Linked DNA regions of Neorhizobium galegae bv. orientalis str. HAMBI 540. The main gene of each other region encodes a partner of the protein of the gene in region 2 in a complex. Links are inferred from orthologs where the notes say so. Each region holds a gene or a part of one and is shown on either strand. Other genes may lie near its edges.

Region 1 (9,266 bases), 130 kb from region 2 along the record:
CAAGGACGTCGAGGGTCAAAAGGTGGCCGATGACATAGGCGGTGGCCGAGATCACCGTCGAAAGCGCGAAATAAAGGATGAGATTGGCGCGCACGGTGAGCGGCGGAATGGCGCCGCCGAGCCAGTAGGCGACGACCGGAGGACCGGAAAGCTGCGCCGCGCCGCCGAACAGGCCGGCAAGCGCCCCGACGCCGATGGTCAGCGGAGTTTTTGGCTTGCCGTGGTAACGCCAGCCGGAAATCAGGAAGATCAGCAGGCAGAGCACCACGACCGAGATCAGCCACCGGAGCGCTGTTGGATCGATCACCGCCAGCAGCGTCGTGCCCGCCGGTACGCCGACCAGCGTACCGATCAGCATCGTGCCCACTTCTCGCCGGTTCGCCCGCCTCCAGCCGTCCGGCAGCATGCCGAGCGTCGTCACGCCGTCGATGACCAGGAGCAGGGCAGGGGCGATCTTCGGGCCGACGGCAGCACCTGCAAGCGGAACGAAGATCAGCGCTCCGCCGAACCCGGAAAACCCGCGTGCCAGTCCGGCGATCAGCGCCGAGAGGAAAAGAAAGACGAGCTGCGCCGCCCCATGACCCGGAATCCATGCATCCAGGAAGGCGGAAATCGGGTTTGAGGATGCCATGAAAAATGCCGTGATGAAGGGCTTCGGATGGTCCGCACCTGCCGGGATTTGGATGAGGGTGTCAAGCAAACCCTCTGGACACGGCGCTGGAATCAGCATTCTCCTGTGGATACAAAAGGAGAACATTATGCTGGGCAAACTTACCGAACAATTCGAGGCTGCATCCGCGGATTACGCCGAAACCCACGGAATGGTCCGCGATGCCGATTGGTTTCTCCTGAAGCTGCAGGAGGAGATGGGCGAGCTGACCCAGGCCTGGAACCGCGCTACCGGCCGCGGACGGAAAAAGGGCAGGAGCGACGAGGATCTCGCCCGCGACCTTGCCGACGAGACGGCCGATCTTCTCGGCCATATCCTGCTGTTTGCCAGCAACAACCGGATCGATCTTGCATCGGCGATCGAGCGGAAATGGCTGTTCAGGCCGGATGAGGGCTGAATTTGAGGCTCGTACGCCAGCATTGGGATTTGGCGATAGAAACCTCAGCGTTTCTATCGCCAGGCAAACTGCTCCGCTTTACGCCTTCGTCCCGCCCACCGTCACCTGGTCCATCCGCAGATGCGGCTGGCCGACGCCGACGGGGACCCACTGGCCGCCCTTGCCACAATTGCCGATGCCGGTGTCGAGCTTCATGTCGTTGCCGACCATCGAGACGCGGCGCATCGCATCCGGGCCGTTGCCGATCAGCATGGCGCCCTTGATGGCCGGGCCGATTTTGCCGTTTTCGATCATGTAGGCCTCGGTGCAGCCGAACACGAACTTGCCGGAGGTGATGTCCACCTGGCCGCCGCCGAAGGAGACGGCGTAGATGCCTTTCTTCACCGAGGCGATGATCTCTTCGGGCGATTTGTCGCCGCCGAGCATATAGGTATTGGTCATCCGAGGCATCGGCGTATAGGCATAACCCTGCCGGCGGCCATTGCCGGTCGGCGCGACGCCCATCAGCCGGGCGTTCTGGCGATCCTGCATGTAACCGACGAGCTTGCCGTTCTCGATCAGCACGTTGTAGGCCGATGGCGTGCCTTCGTCGTCTATGGTGATCGAGCCGCGGCGGTTGTCGATCGTGCCGTCGTCGACGACGGTGACGCCAGGAGCCGCGACCATCTCACCCAAAAGACCGGCAAAGGCCGAGGTCTTCTTGCGGTTGAAATCGCCTTCCAGCCCGTGCCCGACCGCTTCGTGCAGCATCACGCCCGGCCAGCCGGAGCCGAGTACGACATCCATCGTGCCGGCCGGCGCGTCGATTGCGGAAAGGTTGACGAGCGCCTGGCGCAGCGCCTCGTCGGCGCCGGTCTGCCAGTTGCCTTCCGTGACGAAATCGCCGAAGCCGATGCGACCGCCGGTGCCGAACGAGCCCGATTCCTGCCGGTCGCCGTCACCGACGACGACGGAAATGTTGATGCGGGTCATCGGGCGGATGTCCTGCACCCGGTGGCCGTCGGCGCGCAGGATGTCGACCACCTGCCAGCTTGCCGAAACGGTCGCCGTCACCTGCCGCACCTTGTCGTCCTTGGAGCGCAGATAGGCGTCGATCTCGGTGAGCAGCTTGACCTTCTCTTCGAAGCTGGGGCTGCCGATCGGGTTCTCGTCACCGTAATATTTCTTGTTGGTGCGCTGGGGGGCGGCGGCGTAGGAGCCGGAATAACCGGCGGTGACGGCCCGCACCGCATCCGAGGCGCGGGACAGCGCTGCCGCCGAAAGCTCGCCTGCATGGGCATAACCGACCGCTTCGCCGGCGACGGAGCGCAGCCCGAAACCCTGGTCTGTGTTGAACGAACCGCCCTTCAGGCGGCCGTTGTCGAAGGTCAGCGATTCCGCCTGGGCATGTTCCACGAAAAGCTCGCCGTCATCGGCGCCGGTAAGCGCCTCGGAAAGCATCGAGCGCAGCTTGGTCTCGTCGCAGTCGAAAAGGTTGAGAAGGTCGGTATTCATGGGATGCTCCTTCTGCGCTGCCACTGGAAGACGCGCTCTGTTCCAACCGATGTAGGTCCGGGGAGGGACCGAAGCAAGCCTGCTTTCAGATGGCTTTTGCGCTGAGGAAGGCCTGCACCTCCTGCGGCATGGCATTTCGCGGCAGGATATTGAAGGCCGATGTGCCGCTGAACAGCATGAACGAAAGCGGCCGTTCCCAGATCTCGGTGACATTGGTCCAGTTGAGCCGGCCGTCGCCGAGGTTGGAGGCGATGCCGAACCCTTCCGGATCGATGGTCACTTCGGCGCTGCGATCGGTCATGCGCCTGTAGCGGCCAAAGGCGCTGGCGGAATGCGCGCGCCAGACCACGGCGCTGAAAATCGCCGGGAAACAGGCGACGAGGAACGCCAGCAGCGCGAGGGTGAAGTTGGCCTGGAACAGGAGTACGGCGCCGGCGACGACCACCAGTCCCGCCGCCGCCCACTTCCCCTTCTGCTCGCGCATCGTGCGCTCTATGACAAACACGCGCACTGCATCGCGCACGACCTCGTCGTCGAAGCGAACGGGGAAGGTATGGTTGCCGCGAAGCTCCATGAACGATCGTTTCTTTATTATAACGTGATCACGGAAGCGCGTCGTAACCTTCGCCGAAGCCGGTCAGCTCGATCGGAATGCCGACCCGGTCCTGATCGGCGGATTCGCGCAGTGCAAAGACGGCAGCCTTGCCGGCCCGCAGGATGCGCATCAGTTCCTCGTCGATCTCCACTTCCACATAGCAGCCCTCGGAGAAGCAGCGGGTGAAATAGGCGCGGCCGATATTGTTGTTGTCGACATAGAGTTCCATGCCGTCCTTCAGGAGCACGCCGAGCGGCGCGAGGATGCGCAGGATGCGCGCCTTGCGGTCGGCGGTCTTCAGCACCACCACCGACAGGCCGACTTCCGGCCGGTCCTCGGCGATGACGTTCTGCATCAGCGCGCATTGGTCGGCGGAAGCGCCGGCCGGGCGGTCGCAGATGATCGACCATGCGCCGTGGTTCTCGCGCACATTGCCGGGCGGTTGCGCCTGCTGCCCCGGGGGCTGCTGGGTCTGCGCGCCGTTCGGCGCCGGCCGGGGCGCCTGCGGCCCCGGTTTGGCGCCCTGAGCCGGCAGGGGGGCCGGCTGGGGCGCGGCGGGGCGCGGGCCGGGCTGCGGCTGCTGCGCGAACGCGGGAAGCGAAACGGCGGCTGCAAGCATCACGGCTAGACCGGCGCAGATCAGGGAGGGACGACCCATGTAAACCTCTGGAAGACGAATCAGTGCGGCTATTCTTGGCGTTCGCCGGGCGAAATGAAAAGCCCTGACCTCTTTCCAGTGGAGTACGGCGAAAATGGGACTCGGCCCGGGCCAGTGGCGCCACCGACATTATTATAAAGAAATCGCCGGATTTTGGTCGGCACAGGGGCTATAGTAAGGCCGCCGAAAGTGTGGAAGGCCTATGGAATACGGGCCGAACGCCCCAAAAAAGGAGCTCTATAGCCTATCATTATGGCACGATTTCGGGCTTCTCCGGGAGGCGCAAAAATGCCGCACGGGCTTTTCCCGCCAGATATTGCGGCGGCAGGCAAACTGTGATTGAAGCAGACCATATAGCTTGGATTCTGCGTTCGGTTTGATCGAGATCAGACGCATGGGGAGATATGTAGTGATGAACAGGGCTTTTGCAGTGATGACGGCGCTCATCTGTCTGCTCTTTGCTTCCGCAGGTTTTGCGGACCAGCCGCATCCGTGGCAGATTGATTTCCAGGCGGCCGCAACGCCGATCATGCACCAGATCCGCTGGTTCAACCATTACACCTTGTGGTTCATCGTGCCGGTGACGCTGCTGGTCCTGGCGCTGTTGGTCGTCGTCGCGGTGAAGTTCCGTGCGAGCGCCAATCCGGTGCCGTCGCGCGTCAGCCACAATACGGCGATCGAGATCATCTGGACGCTTGGCCCGGTTCTCATTCTCTTCTTCCTCGCAATCCCCTCCTTCAACCTGTTGAATGCCCAGCTCGAAATTCCGGACTCGGACATGACGGTCAAGGCCACTGCCACCCAGTGGCAGTGGAACTATGAATATGAAGGTATGCAGACCCCGGTCGCCTTCGATTCGTACCTGCTGAAGGATCCCGATCGCGCGAGCGCCGGCAAGACCGATCTCGCCGTCTATCCGAAGCTGCTGGCTGTCGATAACGAACTGATCATCCCGGTCAACAAGACCGTGCGCATGCTGGTGACGGCCGCTCCGTCCGACGTTATCCATGCCTTCGCAATGCCGGCTTTCGGGATCAAGATCGACGCCGTTCCGGGTCGCCTCAACGAAACCTGGTTCAAGGCCGAGAATGAAGGCCTCTATTATGGCCAGTGCTCCGAGCTTTGCGGCAAGGACCATGCCTTCATGCCGATCGCCATCCGCGTCGTGTCTGAAGACAAGTACAAGGCTTGGCTCGCTGCTGCTGCGACCGACCTGCCGGGCGCCTACAAGGGCCTGATGGCAGCCGTCGACAAGCCGGCCGGCAACTTCGCCGTCGCCGCAAACGAATCCAAGTAATCAAGGGGAGTGAGGACAATGGCTGGACATTCCGCTCACGACGATCACGCTCAGGCTCGCACCTCTCACGATGCGCATGCTCACGACGATCATCATGATCATTCGCATAAGCCGGGCTTTGCTGCCCGCTGGCTGTTTTCGACCAACCACAAGGACATTGGCACGCTCTATCTGATTTTCGCGATCATCGCGGGCATCATTGGCGGCCTTCTCTCTGTTGCCATGCGCATGGAGTTGCAGGAGCCTGGCATCCAGATCTTCCACGGCCTGGCCGCGATAGTCTACGGCTACGAAGGCGACGCCGCGATCGACGGCGGCAAGCAGATGTTCAACATGTTCACCACCGCTCACGCACTGATCATGATCTTCTTCATGGTCATGCCGGCGATGATCGGCGGTTTCGCCAACTGGATGGTGCCGATCATGATCGGCGCGCCGGACATGGCTTTCCCGCGCCTGAACAACATCTCCTTCTGGCTGATCGTTCCGGCCTTCCTGCTGCTGCTACTGTCGATGTTCGTCGAAGGCCCGGCAGGCGCCTATGGCGTCGGCGGCGGCTGGACCATGTATCCGCCGCTCTCGACCACGGGCAACCCTGGCCCGGCAGTCGACCTGGCGATCTTCGCGCTGCATGTCGCCGGCGCGTCCTCGATCCTCGGTGCGATCAACTTCATCACCACGATCCTCAACATGCGCGCTCCGGGCATGACGCTGCACAAGATGCCGCTCTTCGCCTGGTCGGTTCTGGTCACCGCCTTCCTGCTGCTGCTGTCGCTGCCGGTCCTGGCGGGCGCCATCACCATGCTTCTGACCGACCGCAACTTCGGCACCACCTTCTTTTCTCCGGAAGGCGGCGGCGACCCGATCCTGTTCCAGCACCTGTTCTGGTTCTTCGGTCACCCGGAAGTCTACATCCTGATCCTGCCCGGCTTCGGCATCATCAGCCATATCGTTTCGACCTTCTCGAAGAAGCCCGTCTTCGGTTATCTCGGCATGGCCTACGCCATGGTCGCGATCGGCGCCGTCGGCTTCATCGTCTGGGCCCACCACATGTACACGGTTGGCATGTCGCTCGATGCTCAGCGTTACTTCGTCTTCGCGACGATGGTCATCGCGGTTCCGACCGGCATCAAGATCTTCTCCTGGATCGCAACGATGTGGGGCGGCTCGCTGACCTTCTCCACCCCGATGATCTGGGCGATCGGCTTCATCTTCCTGTTCACCGTCGGCGGCGTCACGGGCGTCCAGCTCGCCAATGCCGGCCTCGACCGTTCGCTGCATGATACCTATTACGTCGTGGCCCACTTCCACTACGTTCTGTCGCTCGGCGCAGTTTTCGCCATCTTCGCGGCCTGGTATTACTGGTTCCCGAAGATGTTCGGGTACATGTACAACGAGAAGATCGGCAAAGCGCATTTCTGGATCATGTTCATCGGCGTGAACCTGGTGTTCTTCCCGCAGCACTTCCTCGGCCTTGCCGGCATGCCACGCCGCTACATCGACTATCCGGATGCATTCGCCGGTTGGAACTACGTTTCCTCCGTCGGCTCTTACATCTCCTTCGTCGGCGTGCTGATCTTCCTCTTCGGCGTCTGGGAAGCCTTCGCAAAGAAGCGCATTGCCGGCGACAATCCGTGGGGCGAAGGTGCGACCACGCTGGAATGGCAGCTTTCTTCGCCGCCGCCGTACCACCAGTGGGAACAGCTGCCGCGCGTCAAGTAAGCGGTTCATCTTTGAAGAAGGGCATCGCGGCAGCGCGATGCCTTGAAATACCAAACAGGACGGTTCAATGACGGTTATGGACAATCACGACGCTCTCGGCTCCGATGGAGGCTCACGCCTCTCGGAAGCGAGTGCGCGCGATTTCTTCGAGCTCCTGAAGCCCCGGGTGATGTCGCTCGTGGTCTTCACCGCATTCGCCGGCCTCATTCTGGCGCCAGGCCACATCAATCCGGTCCTCGGCGTGATTTCCATTCTCTGCATCGCGGTCGGCGCCGGCGCCTCAGGCGCGCTCAACATGTGGTATGACGCCGATATCGACGCCATTATGACCCGCACCGCCAAGCGCCCGATCCCCGCTGGCCGCATCCTGCCGCAGGAAGCGCTCGCCTTCGGCCTGACGCTATCAGTTTTCTCGGTGGTCATCCTTGGCCTCGCGGTCAACTGGTTTTCAGCCGGCCTGCTCGCCTTCACGATCTTCTTTTACGCCGTCGTCTACACGATGTGGCTGAAACGCTCGACGCCGCAGAACATCGTCATCGGCGGCGCTTCCGGCGCCTTCCCGCCGATGATCGGCTGGGCCTGCGTGACGGGCGGCGTGTCGCTCGACAGCATTCTTCTGTTCCTGATCATCTTCCTGTGGACGCCGGCGCATTTCTGGGCGCTCGCGCTCTTCAAGATGCGCGACTACGGCTCGGTCGGCGTGCCGATGATGCCGAATGTTGCAGGCGAAGCCTCCACCAAGAACCAGATGATCGTCTATGCTGTGCTGACCGCTGTCATTGCGGTCGCTCCCACCTTCACCGGTCTTGCCGGCCTCGGTTACGGCATCTTCGCCGCCGTGCTTGGCGCGATCTTCATCATCTGTTCCATCGCCGTCCGGCGCATGCCAGACGGCGACGAAAAGATGATGCCGGCGAAGAAGATGTTCGCCTATTCGATCATCTATCTCTTTGCGATCTTCTCGGGCCTGCTGGCCGACCGGCTGCTGGCGGGGGTGCCGCACCTCCTGGGAGGCTTGCTGTGATCGAGACAGTCAAGCTCAGCGAAGCCCAGAAGAAGTCGCGCCGCAACCGCAATATCGCGCTCGGCCTGGTTCTCGCCGGGCTCGTGGTCCTCTTCTACATCATGACGCTGGTGAAAATCGGCGGGGTCGGGAACTAGGATGGAACCGATGGCGGACGGAATTCAGAACGGTCAGGCAAAACGGGTCAGCAACGCCGCGATCTTCGCCGGCTGCGCTGTTTTCGTGGCCGGCATGGTCGGCGCCGCCTATGCATCCGTGCCGCTCTACCGGCTGTTCTGCCAGGTCACCGGCTATAACGGCACCACCCAGCGCGTCGAGCAGTATTCCGACAAGATCCTGAACAAGTCGATCCAGGTGACGTTTGACGCCAACATTTCGCCGGGCCTGAACTGGGAGTTCAAGCCCGCCAAGGCAGTCAGCCCGAAGATCGGCGAGACCGTGCAGATCGAATATAGCGCCACCAACCGATCGTCGAAGCCGACGACAGGCAGCGCCGTCTTCAACGTCACGCCGATGGAAGCGGGCGCCTATTTCAACAAGGTCGAGTGCTTCTGCTTCACCGAGCAGACGCTGCAGCCCGGTCAGTCGGTCCAGATGCCGGTGGTGTTCTTCGTTGACCCGGAGCTCGCCACGGCGCCAGAGACCAAGAACATCAAGACGATCACACTGTCCTACACCTTCTATCCGAGCGAGCCGAGCAAACCGGTCGCCGCTCTGCCGGAAGGCCAGAAGGCGGGCGCCCAGAAGACGGGCACCCAGAACACAGGCGTGGGGAAACTTTAAGAGGGTTCGCCGGTTTTCCGGCGAAGCAGGCATTCATCCGGGGATTCTGACATGGCCGACGCGCATCAGAAAAATCACGACTACCACATCATCGATCCGAGCCCGTGGCCGATCCTGGCTTCGATCGGCGCCTTTATCATCACCTTTGGTGGTGTCGGTTACATGCGCTACCTGCATGGCGGCCAGTTCCACATCTTTGGTCTGGATCTTGCCACGCCGTGGCTCTTCTTCGTCGGTCTTGCGATCATCCTCTATACGATGATCGGCTGGTGGTCGGACACGATCAAGGAAGGCGATGCCGGCGCCCATACCCGCGTGGTCTCGCTGCACCTGCGCTACGGCATGATCATGTTCATCGCTTCCGAAGTGATGTTCTTCGTCGCCTGGTTCTGGGCCTTCTTCGATGCGAGCCTCTATGCCAACGAGGCGATTCAGGCGACCCGCGTCGAATTCCTCGGCGGTCAGTGGCCGCCGAAGGGCGTCGAGGTTCTCGATCCCTGGCACCTGCCGATCTACAACACCGTCATCCTGCTTTTGTCGGGCACCTGCGTCACCTGGGCTCACCATGCGCTGCTGCACGGCGACCGCAAGGGCCTGGTCACCGGCCTGGCGCTCACCGTTGCGCT
Region 2 (12,992 bases):
GCCGATGCCGCGCACCGTATCGATGACGACGAGCGCGAAATCCAGCGCCAGCCGGGCGCTCTGGAAACCGTCGTCCATGATGATCAGGTCGGCGCCCTCGGCGACCAGTCGATGAGCGCCGTCGACGCGGGTGCGCGAAATCACCGTCAGCGTCTCGCGGCAGAGCAGCAGCGCCTCGTCGCCGACCGCCTCGGCCCGATGGTGTTCGGGATCGACCACGGTCGTGACGTCAAGCGAACCGCCGTAACCGCGGCTGAGAAAACCGGGCTTCAGGCCCTTTTCTTTTGCCGCTCGGGCAAGGGTGACCGCGGTCGGGGTCTTGCCGGCGCCGCCGACCGTAAAATTGCCGACGCAGATGACCGGCACGGGAATGCTGGCGCGCCTGGCTTTCGCCATGCGCCGGCCGGCGATCCGGCCATAAAGAAACGAAACGGGGGCAAGGCCCCAGGCACGCCAATCCGCTTTCGTCCACCAGAATGGCGGTGCTTCCGATACCATACCCAAACTCCGGCTGATCCATCCTGAAACAGCCCGCGAACAAAATGGCAGTTTTTGAAAAAAGGCAAGTCTTTGAAACCAAAGCCCGCTTCAGGCGTGAAGCTTTTCCGGCAGAAGGTCCACGAGCGCGGTGATATCGGCAAGGCAGATATCCGCCGAGGCCGACAGCGTCTCGCGGGAACCGGTGCCGGTCAGCACCGCGACCTTGAGGCCGACGCCAGCGCTCGCGCCCATATGCATGTCGTGATTGTTGTCGCCGACCATGGCGACCTCGGCGGGATCGAGCCCGGTGGCGCGGCAGAAGCCGAGCACCATGCCAGGCCCCGGCTTTACGCCATGACCGCTGTCGTAGCCGGCGATGAAATCCACATGATCGATGATGCCGAAGCGGATGGCAGTCTGGCGGATCGCCTGTTCGTTGTCGCTGGAGGCGATGCCGAGCTTGAAGCCCCGCGCCTTGAGCTTGCCGAACAGCGCCGCCAGATCGGTGACCGGTACCGAAAATTCGGCCGAACGGATAAAGAGGTCGTCGAGCAGCCGGGTGAGTTCGGCAACGGCAATCGGTGAGCCGGCGGCGACGAAGCCGGCAGCGATTTCCGCGGCATTGCCGGCGGCCAGCAGGCTGTCCGGGCGGGTGTGGCCGGATACCGGGTCCATGCCGCCGGAAAACAGAAGCTGCGGTTCGAGCTCGGCGTCGCCAGCCGAGGCGATGCGGGCCGCCTCGCGGTTCACCGGTCCCCAGCTTTCGTCATAGAGCAACAACGTGCCGTCCTTGTCGAACAGGATGCCGCTAATGTGTGCGAGCGTTTCCGGGGTCATCGAACGGCGGCGGCTTTCGGCTGCAGCCTTGCGCTCACCGTCAGCGGATTGACATAGGGCTCCAGCGCCTTGATCGTCTTCGACAGGGCACCGCGCATCTCCTCCATCGCGTCATGGCCGGAATCGATCATCTTCACGCGGGCGAGGTCGTTGATCATCAGGTAATGGACGGCCTTTGCCAGCATCTCGACGTCCTTGACGATGCGGGCGGCACCCTTGCGCACCAGATGCTGATAGGCGTCGCGGAAATTCTGGACATGCGGGCCGGAAAGCACGGCGCAGCCGAGCATGGCCGGTTCCAGGGGGTTCTGCCCACCCTCGTTGGTCAGCGACCTGCCGACGAAGGCGATTTCGGTCAAACGCAGGTAAAGTCCCATTTCGCCGATGGAGTCGCCGAGAAAGACGTCGGTCTCCGGCGTCACCACGTCGTTGCGCGAACGGCGCGCCACGGTCAGGCCTGCTTCCTTCAGCATCTCCTCGACCGCGTCGGCGCGATCGGGGTGGCGCGGCACGAGAATGGTCAACTGGCCGTTTTTCGGCTTCAGCGCCTTGTGCACGGTTGCCGCCGCCTTTTCCTCGCCGTCGAAGGTCGAGATCGCCGCCCAGGTCCGGCGGCTGCCGATTTGCTTGCGATAACTTGCAAGCAGCGCCTCGTCGCAGGGTGGCGGGTCCGTATCGCTCTTCAGGTTGCCGGATGTGATGACAGGCCAGGCGCCGAGATCGCGGAAGCGTTCGGCATCCAGATCCGACTGGGCGATGACCAGCGCCATCCTGCCGAAAATGGCCTCGGCGATCGAGCTGCGGTTGCGCCAGCGATCGAAGGACCGGTCGGAGATACGGGCGTTGACGCGGATCTGCGGAATGCGGCGGCGGGCGAGTTCGGCGATCGTCGTCGGCCAGATTTCCGATTCCGCCGTGATGCAGGCGTCGGGCTTCCAGTAGGCGATGAAGCGCTTGATCGGAAATTTCAGGTCGAGCGGCACGTATTGATGGATCACCTCGTCGGCCAGCCGTGACCGGACGAGATTTGCGGATGTAACAGTGCCCGTCGTCAGAAGGATGTGGACTTCGCGGCGCCGCAGCTCGCGGATCATCGGCATGATGGCGATGGTTTCCCCGACGCTTGCCGCATGGACCCAGATCAGCGGGCCGCGGGGCCTGGCAAGGCTTGCATAACCGAGCCGTTCCAGCTTGCGGGTCCTGTCCTCCTTGCCCTTCATGGCGCGATAGGCAAGGTAAGGACCAACCAACGGATAGAGGGTAATACCGGCCGCCCGGTAGCCAGCGAGAGCCAGGCGCGCAGAAATCTTGCTCACCGTGTTTGCCCCCGATGCGTGATGGCCGCCATCAATGTGATAGACCCTCCGATTGCTCATCCGTAGCCCAGTTTTTTGTGTTTTACAAATGCGTCAAAAAAGGGTCCCCGGGATCGATACCAGGCGAGGGACCAGCATTGCGAGCACATTGTAAAACGCGAGGCTTATCTCAAGCCGACTTAGTATCAGGATCGAGCAAGCGGTGCATATGGACGATGAAATAACGCATATGAGCGTTGTCGACCGTCTGCTGCGCCTTGCCCCGCCAGGCGACGAGCGCGCTTGCGTAGTCGGGATAGATGCCGACGATATCAAGCGCCGAAAGATCCTTGAATTGAAGACCTTCCAAGCTCTGCAGTTCGCCGCCAAAGACCAGATGCAGAAGTTGTTTCTTTTCGCCCGTTTCCGTCATTGTCCGTATCCGTCCGTTCCAGCTCCCCCGGCTCTTCCTGTGCTGCATTCCTAATGAAAGGTCAACCCGGAGCGAGGCCGGCAAGCTGGGGCAAAAGGCTGCGGAGCGCATGTTCGGCGCCGGCGGCCAGCATTTCGTGGACGACACTCTCGCGGTTATAGACAAGCCGGTTGCCGGCAAGATCGACAAGGCACCCGCCTGCCCGTTCGAGAATGAGGTCGGCAGCCGCCAGATCCCAGTCGTGGGAGGCGCGCTTGACGACCGTGCCATCGATGCTGCCGTCGGCGATCATGGCGAGCCTGTAGGCAAGCGACGGTACATGCCGCACCCGACGGACTTCGTCTCGAAAACCCGGCTCGAATTTCTTGACGAGGTTTTCGTCGGCCGCGATAACCAGTTCGCCGTTGGCGCGCTCACCGGTGACTGAAATCGGGCGCCCATTCTTCAGCGCCGGACCATCCTTCACCGCACAAAACTCCTCGTCGAGCGCCGGCGCGACCAGGACACCGGCGACCGGCTGGCCGCGATGGACGACGGCGACCGAGACGCACCAGGTCTTTTCGCCATTGATGAAGGCCCGGGTGCCGTCGATCGGATCGACGACGAAAAGCGTTTCACGGTCAAGCCGGGCAACATCGTCGTCGGTCTCTTCGGAGAGCCAGCCGTAGTTCGGCCGGGCCGTCAGGAGCAGGCTCTGCAGCCGGTCGTTGGCGGCAAAATCGGCGGCGCTGACCGGAGACCGGCCCTCGTTCTTCCACCAGACTTCCGGCGAGCGGCCGAAAAAGCCATGGGCGATCTCGCCGGCCTGGCGCGCCGCGTCGAGAATGAGTTCGAGGTCCTGGCCCCAGTCCAGCACTTCCGCCACCGGGATCAGCGTCCCGCCAGCGTCATGCCCTCGATGGCAATGGTCGGGGACGCGACGCCGAACTTGCGGTCGATGTCATTGGCCGGCGTCAGGCGCATGAACATGTCCTTGAGGTTGGAGGCGATCGTCACTTCCGAAACGGGATAGGCGAGCTCGCCATTCTCGATCCAGAAGCCGGTCGCACCGCGCGAGTATTCGCCGGTGATCATGTTGACGCCCTGGCCGATCAGCTCGGTGATGTAGAAGCCGTTGCCGATCGACTTGATCAGATCCTCGGGCGAGATGTCGCCAGGCTCCAGCGCCAGATTGGTGGAGGCCGGCGAGACAGCCGTGCCACCGCGCACGCCGCGGCCGTTGGTGACAAGCCCGAGCTCGCGCGCCGTCGAGGTCGACAGGAACCAGTGGTTCAGGACGCCGTCCTCGATCATCACCATGCGTTCGCCGGAAACACCCTCGCCATCGAAAGGACGCGAAGAGGAGCCGCGGACGATCAGCGGATCGTCGGTGATGCTGAGCCCGGCTTTGAGCACCTGCTGGCCCATCTTGTCGCGCAGGAAGCTGGTCTTACGGGCGACCGACGCGCCATTGATAGCGCCGGCAATATGGCCGACGAAACCGCGGGCAATGCGCGGATCGAAGACGACGGTGATGTTGCTGCCGGTATCGACCTGGCGTGGATTGACGCGTTTCACGGTGCGCTCGCCGGCGCGGCGGCCGATCAGCTTCGGATCGTCGAGATCGGCGGCATAAAGGCGGCTGTCGAAATCGTAGTCGCGCTCCATCTTGGTGCCCTCGCCGGCAATGACGCTGACGGAGCGGCCGAAACGGGAAGCCATATAGCTGCCGGAAAAGCCGTGCGAGGTGACGAGCACGAGGCCGCCCATGCCCGACGATGCGCCGGCGCCGGAGGAATTGGTGACGCCCTGAACATCGAGCGCCGCCTGTTCCATTTCGAGCGATGCTTCACGGAGCGCGTCGGTCGAGATGTCGGTGGGATCGTAAAGCTCGAGGTCCGGATAGGATCTGGCGAGATCCGCCTCGTCCGCAAGGCAGGCGAAGGGATCTTCGGGAGAGACCTTGGCCATGGCGACGGCACGCTCGGCGAGGATCTTCATGTCGAAGCCGGGATTGGCCGAGACGCTCGCGACTTTTTGACCGACGAAGACGCGGAGCGAGAAATCGTCGCTCTCGGAGGCCTCCGTGCCCTCGACCTTGCCGAGGCGGACGCTGACGGAGCGGGAGCGGGAGCGAACCACGACCGCGTCCGCCTGATCCGCTCCCGCGGCCTTGGCTAGATCGATCAATTGGCTGGCGCGGGAAAGCAGGTCGGCGGAATCGATTTCAGAGGTCATGATTGCAAGCCTTTCATTCTCGTCCCATTTATTGTGCACTGTTAGAAGCATCAAGGGCGGCTCGCCGATTCTTGATGTCCCACCTTAGACTGAAAGTATCCCGCATGACCGCTGCCGGCTCGCTATTTTCCCAAATGCTTCTCCTGCTTGCCGGCGCGGTGATCGCCGCCCCGGTGTTCAGGAAGCTGGGGCTTGGCACGGTGCTCGGTTATCTTGCCGCCGGAGTGGTCATCGGACCGATCATGCAGCAGATCGTCGAGACCGAAGAAGTGCTGCATTTCGCGGAATTCGGCGTTGTTTTCCTGCTGTTCATCATCGGGCTCGAACTGAAGCCTTCGCGTCTCTGGCAGATGCGCGGCGACGTGTTTGGCCTCGGTCCGGCACAGGTGGCAATTTCGGGGTTCGCGCTCACCGGGCTGGCGTATCTGACGAACATGGCGGACTGGCGCGGCAGCCTGATCGTCGGCTTCGGCCTTGCATTATCGTCGACCGCGTTTGCGCTGCAGATCCTCAACGACGACGGCGAAATGAACAGCCGGCACGGCCAACGCTCGTTCTCGGTACTGCTGTTCCAGGATCTCGCGATCGTGCCGCTGCTGGCGCTGATCACCATTCTGGCGCCGGGAACCACGGAGACAGAAGCCTCGCCACTTCTGGATTTCGCAATCGCGGTCGGAGCCGTTGGCGCCATGGTGATCGCCGGGCGCTATCTCTTGACGCCGATGTTCCAGATCATCGCCCGCACTGGTGCGCGCGAGGTGATGATCGCCGCAGCGCTGCTGGTGGTGCTGGGGTCGGCGGCGGCGATGCAGGCGGTCGGCCTGTCGATGGCGATGGGCGCCTTCCTGTCCGGCGTGATGCTGGCCGAGTCTTCCTACCGACATGAGCTGGAAGCGGATATCGAACCGTTCCGCGGCCTGCTTCTGGCGCTGTTCTTCATGGCCGTCGGCCTGTCGCTGGAAGTCCATGTCATCCTCGACAACATCTTCTTCATCCTGCCAGCGGTGCCGATCTTCATGGCGCTCAAGGCGCTGATCGTCTACGGGCTCTCCCGGCTCTGGGGTTCGCCACACAACGATGCGGTGCGCATCGCCTTCCTGCTGCCGCAGGGCGGCGAATTCGGCTTCGTGCTGTTCACCACGGCAACGGCCAGCGGCCTGTTCTCGTCGGCCACCGCCTCGCTGCTGATCGCCGGCGTGACGCTTTCGATGGCCCTCACCCCGTTCGGCGCAGCACTTTCCAAGCGGCTTCTCAATGGTGAGAGCCGCGAGGAACTCGAGGAAGATTTCGACGGCGCCGGCGCCGACGTGCTGATGATCGGGTTTTCGCGTTTCGGCCAGATCGCCGCGCAGATCCTGCTGGCCGGCGGCCGCGAGGTGACCGTCATCGACGATTCCGCCGACCGTATCCGCCAGGCGGCCTCCTTCGGTTTCCGCATCTATTTCGGCGACGGGACGCGCCGGGACGTGCTGATCGCGTCGGGCATCGAAAAGGCGAAGGTCGTTGCCGTCACCACCCAGAAGCGCGAGACGACCGACCAGATCGTCGATCTGATCCGCTCGGAATTTCCGGACGTGCGTCTCTATGTGCGCTCCTACGACCGTATCCATTCCCTGTCGCTGCGGGACCGGAACGTCGAATACGAGCTGCGCGAGACATTGGAATCAGGCCTGCTGTTCGGAAGAAAGACGCTGGAGGCGCTTGGCATGGGCGAAATCGACGCTGAGGAGATCGGTAACGACATCCGCCAGCGCGACGAGGAGCGGCTGCAGATCCAGGCCGTCCAGGGGCTCGGCGCCGGCCGCGAAATGCTGTTCAACAGCCCGGTCCGGCCGGAACCGCTGATCAAGCCGAAGCGGTCGATGGTGGTCGACGACGAACTGAGCCCGGAGCCGGCGACGGCGGAGAATGGTTAGGGCCGGCGGGCGCTTGCTCTTGCGACCATCGCGACGATCGTCTCGGAAAGCTCATCCTTGGCCTCTGCCGCCGTGATGTCCCCGCTCGCGGCGGCGTTGGACAGCGCTTCGGCTGCACCGAGCATGGCCCAAAGACCGGGCAGCGCTATGTGGCGGGCTTCCGCGAACGGGACAAGCGCAAGCCGGCATTTTTCCATGAAAATAACCTCGTAGTCGCGCTTGATCCGTTCAAGCTCGGGGGAACTCGCCAAGGCGGCGATTACGCCCGGTATCTCCCGGCCCTGCAACAGAACACAATCCACATAGGAGGAGGCGATGACCGCCGCCCGGTCAGCGAGCGTCGGGGCGCTCGATTGCAGGGCAGCGTCCATGATGGCCGTCTGGCGGCTGTCGAAATCCTCGTAAAGTGCTGCCAAGAGAACGGGCCGGGTGCTGAAATGATCGTAGACGACGGGCTTTGCGACGCCCGCCTGCTCCGCCAGCCGGGGAAGCGTCAGGGCATCGGTGCCCTCCTCCCGGACGATGCGCCACGCAACCTCCATCAACTGCTGGCGCCTTCCCTGCCGCGAGAGGCGTTGCCGGAGACGCGCCGGTTCTTTCAGTTCGATGCTTGACATGACTATATACCAAAAGTAACTTACTAAAAGTATATAGCTATCGCCCGTCAGTTTCAATCTGCCAGCAGGAGTTATCGCCATGCACGCACTGATCGTCGTTTCGCATCCCGAACCCGGATCCCTCACCCATAACGTCGCCGCCCATCTGGCCGAGGGCGTCACCATGTCCGGCGGTTCTTTCGAGATTGCCGATCTTGCGGCGGAGGGCTTCGATCCGAGATTTACGCAGGCGGATCTCGCCGCGCATCGCAGGGAGGAAGCACCCTCGGCGGATGTCACGGCCGAACAGGCGAGGATCGATCGTGCCGATGTTCTGGTGCTCGTCTATCCTGTCTACTGGTGGTCCATGCCGGGGCTACTGAAAGGATGGATCGACCGCGTGTTCGCAAACGGCTGGGCCTATGACGACGCGGAAGGCGCCAAGGTGGTGAAGAAACTTCACCACCTTCCCATCCATCTGGTCGCGATCGGCGGCGCCGACATGCGCACCTATGCGCGACATGGCTATTTCGGCGCGATGAGAACACAGATCGATCATGGGATATTCGATTATTGCGGCGCGCCGGTCATGGCATCCGAGCTTCTCCTGGAGGAAGAGCTGGATAAGCCCGATTTCCCATCAGAGATCGCGCGCAAGATCGGCCGCAATGTTTTCAGCACGGCCCGGAAAACCGAGGCCGCTTAGCCAGCCCAAACGTCAGGCTTCGGCTGCCGCCGCATGCAGTGCGTCGATGGCGCGCTTCAGTTCGTCCTTGACGTGCTCGGATTCGTCGAGGATTTCGCGGGCCTTCAGGAAATCGAGCACCCGGAAACGGTTGACCGACGGCCGAAGGAAGATATGCGGCGGATTGAGCTTCAGCTTGAGCGCGATGCTCGCCTGCATCGTCAGCTGGCTGGCGCCGAACAGGCTGTCGATGCGACTGGGCGCATGGGTGCCGTCGCCTTCCGGCGCACCGACCACGTCGACGCCGATCACCACGTCGGCCACGTCCATCAGCTGCTCATAGGGGACGGGATTGAAGACGCCGCCATCGATCATCACCCGGCCGTTGACCCGGACCGGCATGAACAGGCCCGGAATGGCGGCCGAAGCGGCGATCGCGGTGCGCAGCTCGCCCTGTTCGAGGATCACTTCCGCCTGGCCGTAGTAGTCGGTGGCGGAGATCTTCATCGGGATTTCGAGATCGGCAAAATCCTCCGGCACCTGCGGCGGCAGGAAGGCATCGAGGATCAGTTCAAGATTGAACTGCCCGAAACGGAAGCCGCCGAGCTTGTCGCGCATGGTCGCCGGGCCGAGGCCCCAGAGCTTATTCAAAAGGGTGCCGCGGTGGCCGACCGTCTCCAGCGCATATTGGCGGATTTCGCGGCCGGTCATGCCCGACGCCATGCCGGCGCCGATGATCGCGCCGATCGACGAGCCGGAAATCGCCACCGGCCGTATGCCGAGTTCGTCGAGCGCCTCGATGACCTGGATATGCGAGATGCCCCGCGCCCCGCCGCCGCCGAGAGCGATGGCAAACGTCAGGCCGCCCTTGGCTCCAACGGCTTCGAGATCGGGAACTGCAAGCCTCGTATTCATTCCTCTGACCTCAGGTCGGCTGGTAGCGGAAAAAATCCATGCGGGTATCGCCGAATGTGCGGCTCTCCAGGAGCTTGAACGCGGCATCGACAGCAGGATTGATGTCGGCCCGCTCCTCCAGAATGGCAAGGGCTCCGGGTGCGAGCCAGCCGCCCACATGGGCCGAAAGCATTGCGCCCTCGCCAAGCCCCTGGCCATAGGGCGGGTCGGCGAACAGGAAATGAAACGGCTCGATATTGTTGGCCGTGCCGAGCTTGGTGGCATCACGGCGCAGAATGCGCGCCCGGCCATGCAGGCCGAGACTGTCGATATTCTCCCACAACAGGCCCCTACCCTCGACGCCGTTCTCGACGAAGAGCGCGCTCTTGCAGCCGCGCGACAGCGCCTCCAGCCCGACAGCGCCGGTACCCGCGAAGAGGTCGATCACCCGGCCGCCGTCCAGCGCCTGCGGATAGACGTGGCCGATGATGTTGAACAGGCTTTCGCGCGTCCGGTCGATGGTCGGCCGGATATCGCTCGTTTTGGGCGTGGCCAGAGACCGGCCGCGAAATTCACCACCGACGATCCGCACTACCCGTTACCCTCTCGGCGTGCGCGGCTTGCCGCCGGCCGGGCGTCCGCCCGACGCGGGCCGGCCACCAGGCTTGCCCCCGGGCTTGCCACCGGCACCCGCCGGTTTTCCACGGCCGCCGGAAGGTTTTCCGCCAAAGCTCTTGCCGCCGCCCGGCTTGGCGCCCAATGGTTTGCCGCCTGGCTTTCCACCGCGCGGCCGGTCGCCGGCGGGCCGATCACCTGTGGGACGGTCACCTGCGGGACGATCTCCGCGCGGAGGCCGATCCGAGAACGGCCGGTCGCTGCGCGGACGCTCGGAGCGCCCCTCGCCTGCGGAGAAGGACCGTGCGGGACGCTCGCCATCCTCGCGCGGCTTGCGGTCGCCGAACGAACGTTCCCCTCTCGGCTTATCACCGAAAGAGCGTTCGCCCCTCGGCTTGTCGCTGAACGGGCGGTCACCACGGGGCGGGCGGGCACCGGAAGGACGTTCGCCGCGCGGACGCTCAGGGCGGCCTTCGCCGAAGGCGCGTGCTGGGCGGTCGCCGTCGGCTCGCGGCTTGCGGTCGGCAAATGGGCGGTCGCCTCTGGGCTTGTCGCCGAACGGGCGGTCGCCGCGGGGCGGGCGGTCACCAAAGGCGCGCTCGCCGCGTGGACGTTCCGAACGGGCGTCGCCCGAGAAGGATTTGGTGCGCGGACGGTCGCCGCCTTCGCGCGGTTTGCGGTCGCCACGGGGTTTGTCGCCGAAGGAACGTTCGCCCCTCGGCTTGTCGCCGACGGGACGATCGCCGCGGTCCGGCCGATCGCCAAAGGACTTCTTGCGGCCGAAATCAGCCTTTTCCGGCTTGTCAGGCCCGTCGGCGCGGATCCAGTCGTGGTCCTCTTCGGCGCGATTGACGATGACCGGCCGGTCGTTCTGCGGCGTGGGCTTCTTGAAAAGCTGCTCGGCCTCGGCACGGGCGGAGGATTTGCGCGTCTTGCTTTCGGTGGTCGGACGGGCGCCGGGCGCCATCCAGACATTGGCGGTGCGGCTGGTGCCCATCGGCGGACGCTTCTTCGGACGGTCGTCCTCGTCCTCGGCGCGATTGCCAAACGGCTTGGCACCACGCGGCTTGTCGGCAAACTTGCGGTCGTCGCGTTGGGTGTCGGGGCGGCCAGACGGCTTCTCACGCCGATCCTCCGGCTTGCCGGCACGCGGGCGTTCGGTCCGCTCCGGCCTTGCAGTCCATTCCGAACGCTCGGCGCGGGCGGGCTTCTCTTCCTCGTCAGCGGCGATCTCGGTATAAATCGGCGCGTCGAAATTGGCCTTCGATTCCTCGATCAAGCGGGGCCCAAGCTGGTCGCGCAGCATGCGGCCGCGCACTTCCACCACCTGGCCTTCCGGCAGGTCTCCGAGCTGGAAAGGTCCGTAGGAAATGCGTATCAGACGGTTGACCTCGAGGCCGAGCGCGCCGAGCACGTTCTTGATCTCGCGGTTCTTGCCTTCGCGAAGGCCCATGGTGATCCAGACATTGCTGCCCTGGCTGCGGTCGAGCGTCGCGTCGATCGAGCCGTAGAGCACGCCTTCGACGGCGATGCCCTCCTTCAGCTTGTCCAACTCCTCCTGCTTGATCTCGCCATGGGCACGCACGCGGTAGCGGCGCAGCCAGCCGGTGGTCGGCAGTTCCAGCACGCGCGACAGGCCGCCATCGTTGGTCAGCAGCAGCAGGCCTTCGGTATTGATGTCGAGGCGGCCGATGGAGAGCACCCGCGGCAGGCCTTCCGGCAGGTTGTCGAAGACGGTGGCGCGGCCTTCCGGATCGGAATTGGTGGTCACCAGGCCGGCGGGCTTGTGGTAGAGCCAGAGGCGGGTGCGCTCGATGCCGCGGATCGGCATGCCATCCACTTCTATTCTGTCGGCGAGCGTCACGTTGACGACCGGCGTATCGAGAACCTTGCCGTTCAGGCTGACCCGGCCTTCCATGATCATCCGCTCGATATCGCGGCGCGACGCGACGCCGACACGGGCGAGAATCTTGGAGATGCGCTCGGGCTTGCCCTCGGCCTCCATGGTTTCCGGTGCCGGCGGCAGCTTGCGGACGGGCTTTGCCGCCTTTTCAGCGCCGCTCTTGGCCGCGGAACTCTTCCTGGGGCCGAGGCCTTCCTTGGCGGAAAAACCCGCCTTGCCTGCAGCGCCGGCCTTCGGAGCGGCTCTCGGTTTGGTTTCGCGAACGAAAGTCTTGCCTTCGCCGCGCTTCGGCTTGTCTTTGGAATTCATTTGTTGTTTGCCTGAAGCGTGATGTCTACGGAGCGATCCGGACATTCTTGTTCGTGTTGACTGAGATGGATTCGTGCCCGCAGCCGGGCGTCCAGTTGGATGCTTCCTACCAGTTCGCGCGATCCGGGTTAAGAGGGAATCGCCGAAATGCCTAATAGCGACGGGTTCATGGACGCAGCCCTTGCGGAAGCCAAAGACGCGGCCGCCCGCGGCGAGGTTCCGATCGGCGCCGTTCTGGTCGTCGACGGCGTTATCGTCGCCCGCTCCGGAAATCGGACCCGCGCCGAAAACGACGTTACCGCCCATGCCGAAATCGCCGTCATCCGGGATGCCGCGGCCGCGCTTGGACAGGAGCGGCTGTCAGGTGCCGACCTTTACGTGACGCTCGAACCCTGCACCATGTGCGCGGCGGCGATCTCGTTTGCGCGCATCCGGCGGCTCTATTACGGCGCGGAAGACCCGAAAGGCGGAGCGGTGGACAACGGCGTGCGCTTCTTCGCCCAGCCGACCTGCCATCACGCACCGGAGGTCTATTCCGGCCTCGGCGAAAGCGAAGCCGCGATCCTGCTCACCAGCTTCTTCAGATCGAAAAGAGAGAGCTAGAGCGGGCCTAGAAGAGCTTCCACCAGTCACTGCCCTTCTTGGCGTCCGCGGCTTGCGCCTTGCGGCGCTTTTCCTTCTGGCTTTCGGGCTCGCCGACATCCGACAGTGCTGCTGCGTCCGCCGAGCGGAACTCCGCCGGCGGCTCGGCGAGCGAACGGCGGCGTCCGGTGACGCTGACGGTCTCGGCGTTTTCCTTGGCCTTGCGGAAG

What was found.
Region 1: the proteins of RG540_RS02165 (region 2) and tldD are in contact, whole or in part, in a solved structure (PDB 5NJ9), measured with the Escherichia coli proteins. The link is inferred for Neorhizobium galegae bv. orientalis str. HAMBI 540 from one-to-one orthologs.

What each region holds. Positions count from the first base shown.
Region 1 is NZ_HG938353.1:584,498-593,763, forward strand. What follows is about bases 354-3,172. They hold tldD (metalloprotease TldD), read right to left. Parts: upstream 2,562-3,172; coding sequence 1,146-2,561; downstream 354-1,145. Other genes in these bases: RG540_RS02755 (sulfite exporter TauE/SafE family protein), read right to left, coding at 354-631; RG540_RS02760 (nucleoside triphosphate pyrophosphohydrolase family protein), read left to right, coding at 759-1,067; RG540_RS02770 (YcxB family protein), read right to left, coding at 2,647-3,135; RG540_RS02775 (invasion associated locus B family protein), read right to left, coding at 3,164-3,172. Outside these bases: more of RG540_RS02755, read right to left, coding at 1-353; more of RG540_RS02775, read right to left, coding at 3,173-3,814; coxB (cytochrome c oxidase subunit II), read left to right, coding at 4,227-5,111; ctaD (cytochrome c oxidase subunit I), read left to right, coding at 5,130-6,833; RG540_RS02790 (heme o synthase), read left to right, coding at 6,901-7,857; RG540_RS32225 (hypothetical protein), read left to right, coding at 7,854-7,994; RG540_RS02800 (cytochrome c oxidase assembly protein), read left to right, coding at 8,005-8,640; RG540_RS02805 (cytochrome c oxidase subunit 3), read left to right, coding at 8,692-9,266. UniProt on the Escherichia coli protein: Metalloprotease involved in CcdA degradation. Suppresses the inhibitory activity of the carbon storage regulator (CsrA).
Region 2 is NZ_HG938353.1:449,358-462,349, reverse strand. What follows is about bases 3,090-5,988. They hold RG540_RS02165 (TldD/PmbA family protein), read right to left. Parts: upstream 5,263-5,988; coding sequence 3,916-5,262; downstream 3,090-3,915. Other genes in these bases: RG540_RS02160 (monovalent cation:proton antiporter-2 (CPA2) family protein), read left to right, coding at 5,367-5,988; RG540_RS02170 (3'(2'),5'-bisphosphate nucleotidase CysQ), read right to left, coding at 3,107-3,910. Also shown: lpxK (tetraacyldisaccharide 4'-kinase), read right to left, coding at 1-498; RG540_RS02185 (HAD family hydrolase), read right to left, coding at 589-1,317; waaA (lipid IV(A) 3-deoxy-D-manno-octulosonic acid transferase), read right to left, coding at 1,314-2,633; RG540_RS02175 (DUF4170 domain-containing protein), read right to left, coding at 2,803-3,045; more of RG540_RS02160, read left to right, coding at 5,989-7,178; RG540_RS02155 (TetR/AcrR family transcriptional regulator), read right to left, coding at 7,175-7,795; RG540_RS02150 (NAD(P)H-dependent oxidoreductase), read left to right, coding at 7,875-8,480; RG540_RS02145 (patatin-like phospholipase family protein), read right to left, coding at 8,493-9,374; 16S rRNA (guanine(966)-N(2))-methyltransferase RsmD, read right to left, coding at 9,385-9,945; RG540_RS02135 (pseudouridine synthase), read right to left, coding at 9,952-12,180; RG540_RS02130 (nucleoside deaminase), read left to right, coding at 12,328-12,783; RG540_RS02125 (hypothetical protein), read right to left, coding at 12,791-12,992.